Regions from separate parts of the Roseburia sp. AF02-12 genome, predicted to be linked through region 1. Evidence: riboswitches for the same ligand, from Rfam matches in the RefSeq annotation. Region 1 holds a riboswitch; the other holds the start of a gene.

Region 1 (4,436 bases):
ACTGTAACAGAAGACCGTCTTAAGAACATTGACTTTACAGATACTTATGCAACAGCAAGCCAGGTTATTGTAGTAAGAAATAAATAATCGGTATAGGAGGAAAGACCTTGAGCGATTTTTTAAGCAGCTTTCAACAGGATTTTATAGAGAAAGACAGATATCTTTATCTGTTACGTGGCCTTGGCAATACACTGCTTATTGCAGTGCTTGCAGTACTTCTGGGTATTGTGGTTGGATTTTTAGTCGCAATTATCCGTTCCACCCATGATAAACATGGTGGATTAAATGTTTTGAATTTTATATGTAAAGTGTATCTTACCATATGGCGTGGAACCCCTACGATGGTACAGCTTTTGATTATGTACTATATTATTCTGGTTGCACTCGATAATAAGATTGCAGTGGCTGTAATCGCTTTTGGTTTGAATTCGGCTGCCTATGTGGCAGAGATTGTACGTTCCGGAATCATGTCTGTAGACGAAGGACAGTTTGAAGCTGGACGAAGCCTCGGACTGAATTATTCGCAGACCATGCGTCTGATTATTCTGCCACAGGCATTTAAGAATGTACTTCCGGCACTGGCAAATGAGTTTATTACCTTACTGAAAGAGACTTCCATCAGTGGATATATTGCAATCCCGGATTTGACAAAGGGTGGCGATATCATCCGTAGCCAGACCTATGACCCGTTCTTACCATTGTTCGGTGTTGCAATTATCTACCTGATAATCGTTATGATTTTAACGGCTGGTGTACATAAACTGGAAACGAGGTTGAGAACAAATGAGCGATAAGAAGGTATTGATTGAAGTAAAGGATTTGTGTAAATCCTTTGGAAATGTAAATGTATTAAATGGTATCTCCACAGAAATCGCCCAGGGAGAGGTAGTAGCCATCATCGGACCATCCGGTTGTGGTAAATCCACATTCTTACGTTCCTTAAATCTTTTAGAGGAGCCGACTTCCGGTGTGATTACTTTTGAAGGAACAGATATCACGGATAAATCCGTAGACATCAACAAGATGCGTCAGAAGATTGGAATGGTATTCCAGCAGTTCAATCTGTTTCCAAATTATACCGTAAAAGGAAATATCATGCTGGCACCGGTTCAGACCGGACTTATGAATAAGGAAGAGGCATCTAAGCGTGCGGACGAGCTTTTGATGAGAGTCGGACTGTCTGATAAAGCAGATACCTATCCGGCAATGCTTTCCGGTGGACAGAAACAGCGTATTGCAATTGCAAGAGCACTGGCAATGAATCCGGATGTCATGTTATTTGACGAGCCGACTTCCGCACTGGATCCGGAAATGGTAGGAGAAGTTCTTGAAATTATGAAAGAACTGGCACAGGACGGAATGACTATGGTAGTGGTAACGCACGAAATGGGATTTGCAAGAGAAGTGGCAAGCCGTGTCATGTTTATCAATGAAGGACAGATTCAGGAAGAGAATACACCGGCAGAATTCTTCGCCAATCCACAGAATCCGCGTCTTTGCGACTTCCTTTCCAAAGTATTGTAGCGAAAGAACAGATAAAACGGAAAAAATAGTTGATAAAAAGTTTTCATAAGCTATTGCAATCAGAAAAGAAATAGTCTATGATAAAACCGTTATATGACTGACGGATAAGTGGAAAAACCACATGAAGTATAACGAAAACGAGCCGACCGTCTGGGCGATGAACCTGGAGGACTGGCTCGTTTTCTTTTGTATGTTATTTTGAACACCAAAAGATATTGACAAAAAAATAACGGTCAGTATATACTAACTACAGTTAAACAAGACTAATTCAAACCAATGAATAAAAAGTCTGTTGACAGTAAATTTAGTAACCATTCAGTGTTCATACTGAATACATTTTTTTAGGAGGATATCGTAATGATTGAAATGAAAGAGTGGGATGGATTCGAAGGACGTCTCTGGAAAGAAGAAATCAATGTTCGTCAGTTCATTCAGGACAACTACACTCCATATGATGGAGATGAGAGCTTTTTAGCTGAGCCGACAGATGCAACCAACAAGCTATGGGGGGCACTTCAGAAATTACAGAAAGAAGAGCGTGCCAAGGGCGGCGTTCTTGATATGGAGACAGAGGTTGTAACCGGAATTACAGCTTATGGTCCGGGATATATCGATGAAAGCTTAAAAGATTTAGAGCAGGTAGTTGGTCTTCAGACTGACAAACCATTAAAGAGAGCTTTCATGCCATATGGTGGAATCAAGATGGCTGTTCAGGCATGTGAGACCTACGGTTATGAAGTAAATGATAAATTAAAAGAAATTTTCACCAAGTATCATAAGACACACAATACAGCAGTATTTGATGCTTATACACCGGAAATGATGAAGGTTCGTCATGCTAAGATTTTAACAGGTCTTCCGGATACCTACGGTCGTGGACGTATTGTAGGTGATTACCGTCGTGTAGCATTATACGGACTGGATTACTTAATCGCTGAGAAGAAGAAGGACAAAGCCAACTGCGGATGCGGACAGATGACAGATGATGTCATCCGTTTAAGAGAAGAAATTGCAGAGCAGATTAAATGTCTGGAAGACATGAAGAAACTGGCTGAGATTTACGGATATGATATTTCAAGACCTGCAACCAATGCAAAAGAGGCTGTTCAGTGGTTATACTTCGGATACCTTGCAGCAATCAAGACACAGAACGGTGCAGCAATGTCAGTAGGACGTGTTTCTACTTTCCTTGATATTTATATTAAGAGAGATATGGATAAGGGAATTCTTACCGAGCAGCAGGCTCAGGAGCTGATTGACCATTTCACAATGAAACTTCGTATGGTTAAATTCGCACGTATTCCTTCTTATAACCAGTTATTCTCCGGTGACCCTGTATGGGCAACCCTTGATGTAGCAGGAACAGGTGTAGACGGACGTTCCATGGTAACCAGGACAGACTTCCGTTTCCTTCATACTTTAGAGAATATGGGACCGGCACCGGAACCAAATCTTACTGTATTCTATTCATCCAGACTGCCACAGACCTTCCGTGATTATGCAGCACGTATCTCGATTGAAACAAGCTCAATCCAGTATGAGAACGATGATGCAATGAAACCGGTATGGGGCGATGATTACGCAATCTGCTGCTGTGTATCTGCTACACAGACAGGTAAAGAGATGCAGTTCTTCGGCGCTCGTGCAAACCTTGCAAAATGTCTGCTTTACGCAATCAACGGTGGTGTTGATGAAAAATCAGGCGAGCAGGTAGGACCAAACTACGCACCAATTACAGCTGAATATCTTGACTATGATGAAGTAATGGCAAAATATGACAAGATGATGGACTGGTTAGTAGACATCTATGTAAATACACTGAACCTGATTCAGTATATGCATGATAAATATTACTATGAAGCAGCAGAGCTTTCTCTGATGGATACCGACTTAAAGAGAACCTTTGCAACCGGTATTGCAGGATTTTCACATGTTATCGATTCTCTTTCTGCAATCAAATATGCAAAAGTAAAAGTCGTACGTGATGAGAACGGACTTGCAAAAGACTTCGAAATCGAAGGAGACTTCCCGAAGTACGGAAATGATGATGACCGTGCAGATGAAATCGGAGTATGGCTGCTTAAGACTTTCATGGATAAATTAAAGAAACATCATACTTATCGTGATTCTGAGCCTACAACTTCTATCCTTACCATTACTTCTAACGTAGTATATGGTAAAGCAACCGGAGCTATGCCGGATGGACGTAAAGCCGGCGAACCACTTTCACCGGGAGCTAACCCATCTTACGGTGCAGAGCAGAACGGACTTTTAGCTTCCTTAAACTCTCTGACCAAGCTTCCATATGAGTGGGCATTAGATGGTATTTCCAATACACAGACCATCAATCCTGGCGCACTTGGAAACAACGAGCAGGAAAGAATCGATAACCTTGTAAATGTAATGGACGGATACTTTGATCAGGGTGCACATCATCTGAATGTTAATGTATTTGGCAAAGAAAAGCTTATTGATGCAATGGAGCATCCGGAGAAAGAAGAGTATGCAAACTTCACAATCCGTGTATCCGGCTATGCAGTTAAGTTCATCGACCTGACAAAAGAGCAGCAGCTTGATGTTATTGCCCGTACCTGTCATGAGCGTATGTAATTTAAGACAGTAACCGAACTGCGGGGAGCATACGATTTTTCCGCGATTCAGGTAAAGCAGAATGTGCAGGCTTAATGAAAAAAGCCTGCACATTTTTATCGTAGGTTGTTAAGCAGCCGTAAGTATTTTGGTGTATAGGAGGCAACATGAGTGAAATAAAAGGACGTATCCATTCCGTAGAGAGCTTTGGTTCAGCAGACGGGCCGGGCGTAAGATATATTGTATTTTTAAAAGGCTGTAACATGAGATGTCAGTACTGCCATAACCCGGATACCTGGGCAAAAGATGGCGGAGAGCTGATG
Region 2 (4,436 bases), 430 kb from region 1:
TCACAGCTTTAAGAACTAGGATTTTTTGAAATGGAGAAAGAAAATGAGTGATATCCGTAAACTTGTGTTTTTTGAACGAGGCGTAGAAACATTAACTTATTTTTCACATGAGATGGCAGCGTCATTTCGCAAGATGGGATATCAGATTTTCTTCTTCGACATTCAGGCAGAATATGCTGATACGAAACGATTAAGCCGCTTTTTAAAAAGTGGCGAGACCGCAGTCATTACCTTTAACTTTATCGGATTAAGCGGAGAGGAGTTCCTGCTGGAGACAGAGTCTCAGTCTGTCTTTGCCAGCAGAAATATTCCGGTCTACTGTATTCTTGTGGACCATCCGTTGTATTATCATAAGCAGCTTGATGAGACAATTCCGAATCTGACTGTGTTCTGTATCGACCGTCAGCATATTTCTTATATGAAACGGTTTTATAAAGGGATTCCCTGTCATTTTTTACCATTGGCAGGGAATTTTCTGATGGATGGGGAAGAGCGAGTCCCAACAGATTTTATTCCATATGAGAACCGGGAATATGAAGTGGGTTTTATCGCAAACTATGTGCATCTTCCGGCAATTGAAGAGCATTTTACCAGCCAGACGAAGGAATATATTGATTTCTATCATGAGATATTAAATTATCTCCGCCTGCATCCGTCAGAGCCGTTAGATTCTGCCATGGAGCATTTTGTCCGCCGGGAGATTCCGGAAGTAACGGAGCGGGAGCTGATGGCATGCTTTGCAGGAATGCTTTTTTTGGATATGTATAACCGGACTTATTTCCGTGGAGAAACGGTGCGGACATTGGTAGACAATGGAGTACGGGTACATGTTTTTGGCAAAGGGTGGGAGAATCTTAAGGTAAAGCATCCGGAGAATCTTATTTTAAACGGAAGACAGCTTGATTCTGCCGAATGCGTAAAAATCATCCGGAATACAAAGCTTGCATTGAATACCATGCCGTGGTTTAAGGATGGAGCCCATGATAGAATTTTTACAGCCATGTTAAATAAAGCAGTATCCCTGACAGATGGCAGCATTTATTTAAAGGAGCGTTTCTGCGATGGAAAAGATCTGGCATTTTATGAGTTAGAGCATCTGGATGCATTGCCGGAGCAGGTATTATCCATGCTGGGGCATCCGAAGAAAATGAAAGAAATCATAGAATATTCTTATGAACGGGCACTTAAGGAAGATACCTGGGCGAACCGTGCAGAACGTCTGAGAGAGTTCTTATAGAAATAGAAAATCTTATGAAGGGGAGTCCTTAGAGGAAGAATTCCTTGACAAGTGTTTTGGAATATGTTTTACTAAATTCAGGTCATATGACTGACGGAACCGTGGGAATAACCACATGAAGTATGACCTGAGAAAGCCGACCGTCTGGGCAGTTAAGCTCGGGATACGTGTCGGTATTTTTTATGCATGCAAACAGGAAAAGTCACAGGGAAAATTCGAAAGAGAAAGAGACTTTGACGAAAGCTGCAGCAACTTTAAAAATTACATGGAGCGTAAGAAGGAGGAACAAAAATGAAGATGACTTCATTAGCAGAAGAACTTGGAAGCACTACTTATCCGGGAAGAGGAATTGTAATTGGAAAGTCGAAGAATGGAAAGTATGCGGTAACTGCTTATTTTATCATGGGAAGAAGCGAGAACAGCCGTAACCGTGTATTTGTTGAGGATGGAGAAGGAATCCGTACCCAGGCATTTGACCCTGCAAAATTAAGTGACCCAAGTCTTATTATTTATGCACCGGTTCGCGTACTGGGCAATAAGACCATTGTAACCAATGGAGACCAGACAGATACCATTTATGAACTGATGGATAAACAGCAGACCTTCGAACAGGCATTAAGAACCAGAGAATTTGAGCCGGACGCACCTAACTATACACCGCGTATTTCCGGAATCATGCATGTGGAAGATGGAAAATACAATTATGCAATGTCTATTTTAAAGAGCAACAATGGTAATCCGGATGCCTGCAACCGTTATACATTTGCTTATGAGAATCCGGTAGCAGGAGAAGGACATTTCATTCATACTTATATGAATGATGGCAATCCATTACCAAGCTTTGAAGGCGAACCGGTACTGGTTGATATCGGAGATGACATTGATGCATTTACCGAGCTGGTATGGAATAACCTGAATGCAGACAATAAGGTATCCTTATTTGTAAGATATATTGATATTGAAACCGGAAAATATGAAAGCCGCATTGTAAACAAGAACAAATAAGATTTTGTGAATAAGATTCGTTCGAGAGAGGAAAATAAAATGAAAGAATTAGAATTAAAATATGGTTGTAACCCAAATCAGAAACCATCCAGAATTTACATGGAAAATGGCGAATTGCCAATCAAAGTATTAAATGGTAAACCAGGTTATATTAACTTCTTAGACGCATTCAATGGCTGGCAGTTAGTAAAAGAATTAAAGAAAGCAACCGGACTTCCGGCAGCCACTTCTTTTAAACATGTTTCTCCGGCAGGTGCAGCAGTGGGACTTCCACTTTCTGAAGTAGAGCGTAAGATTTACTGGGTAGATGACATGGATGTAGAATTTACACCGATTGCTAATGCATATGCAAGAGCAAGAGGCGCTGACCGTATGTCCTCTTTCGGAGATTTCATTTCTCTTTCTGATGTCTGTGATAAAGCAACCGCACTTTTAATTAAAAGAGAAGTATCTGATGGAGTTATTGCACCGGGCTATGATGATGACGCATTAGAAATTTTAAAAGCAAAGAAAAATGGCAATTACAATGTCATTGAAATTGATCCTGACTATATTCCAGACCCAATCGAGCGTAAACAGGTATTTGGCGTTACCTTTGAGCAGGGAAGAAATGAGTTAAATATTGACGAGCATTTCTTTGACAATATTGTAACAGAAAACAAAGAGCTGCCGGAATCAGCAAAGAGAGATCTGGCAATTTCCATGATTACTTTAAAATATACACAGTCTAACTCCGTATGTTATGTAAAAGACGGACAGGCAATCGGTATTGGTGCCGGACAGCAGTCCCGTATCCACTGTACCAGATTAGCAGGCTCCAAAGCAGATAACTGGTGGTTACGCCAGTCTCCACAGGTACTGAATCTGCCATTTTTAGATAAAATTCGCAGAGCTGACCGTGATAATGCAATCGACCTTTACATTGGCGAGGATTATATGGACGTACTTGCAGATGGCGAATGGGAGAAGATATTTAAGACCAGACCTGCTGTATTTACGGCAGAAGAAAAACGTGCATGGTTAGATAAGAATACCGGAGTATCTCTTGGCTCTGATGCGTTCTTCCCATTTGGAGATAACATCGAGCGCGCCCACAGAAGTGGCGTGCAGTATGTAGCACAGCCGGGCGGATCTATCCGTGATGACCATGTAATCGAAACCTGTAACAAATATGGTATGGTGATGAGCTTTACCGGAATCCGTCTGTTCCACCACTAGGAGCTGGAAAATCAGATAGGATTTGAAAGATAAGATTTTGCTTTGTGAAAGGACATTTAGTTCCTGCTATAAAATTCCGCAGTTACTAAGCAGTTTGTTTTTCTTTTTGAGATAAAAACAGTCTTTCCAATGTTTGACAAGATGTCTGTACGGTTCGTCGAAGTACGGATGCATAATAAAGGCTGTTAGGGGCACTTGGAATTTCGTCTGGCAACAGGCAACGCTGGCACAGGGATGTGCCAGCGAGGCGCATTTGAACATGGATGTGAATTTGCGCTGGTTGCCAGATAATGTGATGTATTATCCGAAATTCCCAGTGCCCCTTGCAGGCTTTATAGAGCATCCGTACCCGACGGACAGTGCAGACATCCAGTCAAAGCAACGGAAAGACAGTTTACATTCAAGAAAAACAAACTGCTAAGAACTGCTGAAATTTTACTGCCAAAGAACTAAGATGTCCTTTTACAATCAAAATCTTAGTTCTTATCAAACACTCTTTTGATTTTCCCACCAACCAAATGGTGGAATCAGACGGCACGGAAAATTCACACCCTTACAATATTGCGTACAAACTCGCTTCTGGCATCCTGACCGGTTATTCCGGACAGGATGTTTTCGTATAATTCGCCGGCAAAAATATCAAAATCAAAAACCTTTGCTGCATCGGAAGAAAGAAAGTTATAGGCATCGGCAGTTTTGGAGATCATAGGAACACTGGCGTAGTTGCTTAAAATAGTAAGAAGCCTGGAAGCATCTTTGCGGAAACCTAAAATCCGGAGATAAGGAATATAATCCAATGATCTGCCCAGGCGGTAATCGTCCTTTGTAATCTGAAGCAGAAGGTGCGTGAAAATCCGGCTGATTCTGGTATAAGTCATATCCTTTGTTTTCAGTAACTGGCAGAACTGCTCAAAGGAATGAAACTGTTTTTGCAAATTTTTTATCCGGTGGGCAATTGCTTCATTGGAATCACCAC

Evidence for each region. A riboswitch is a leader RNA that binds a small molecule or an ion and turns the genes downstream of it on or off. The one in region 1 is predicted to bind ZMP and ZTP.
Region 2: linked by a shared signal. The riboswitch ahead of DV740_RS05170 (IMP cyclohydrolase) and the one ahead of pflB (formate C-acetyltransferase) in region 1 are both predicted to bind ZMP and ZTP.

The regions. Positions count from the first base shown of each region.
Region 1 covers NZ_QTXS01000001.1:1,466,234-1,470,669, reverse strand. The annotation lists gene DV740_RS07150 (transporter substrate-binding domain-containing protein) at 1-87, shown strand, start outside; gene DV740_RS07145 (amino acid ABC transporter permease) at 108-794, shown strand; gene DV740_RS07140 (amino acid ABC transporter ATP-binding protein) at 784-1,524, shown strand; ZMP/ZTP riboswitch at 1,608-1,687, shown strand; gene pflB (formate C-acetyltransferase) at 1,882-4,134, shown strand; gene pflA (pyruvate formate-lyase-activating protein) at 4,281-4,436, shown strand, end outside.
Region 2 covers NZ_QTXS01000001.1:1,035,096-1,039,531, reverse strand. The annotation lists gene DV740_RS05185 (PFL family protein) at 1-19, shown strand, start outside; gene DV740_RS05180 (glycosyltransferase family protein) at 44-1,237, shown strand; ZMP/ZTP riboswitch at 1,314-1,394, shown strand; gene DV740_RS05170 (IMP cyclohydrolase) at 1,529-2,242, shown strand; gene DV740_RS05165 (phosphoribosylaminoimidazolecarboxamide formyltransferase) at 2,282-3,460, shown strand; gene DV740_RS05160 (nucleotidyltransferase) at 4,006-4,436, opposite strand, start outside.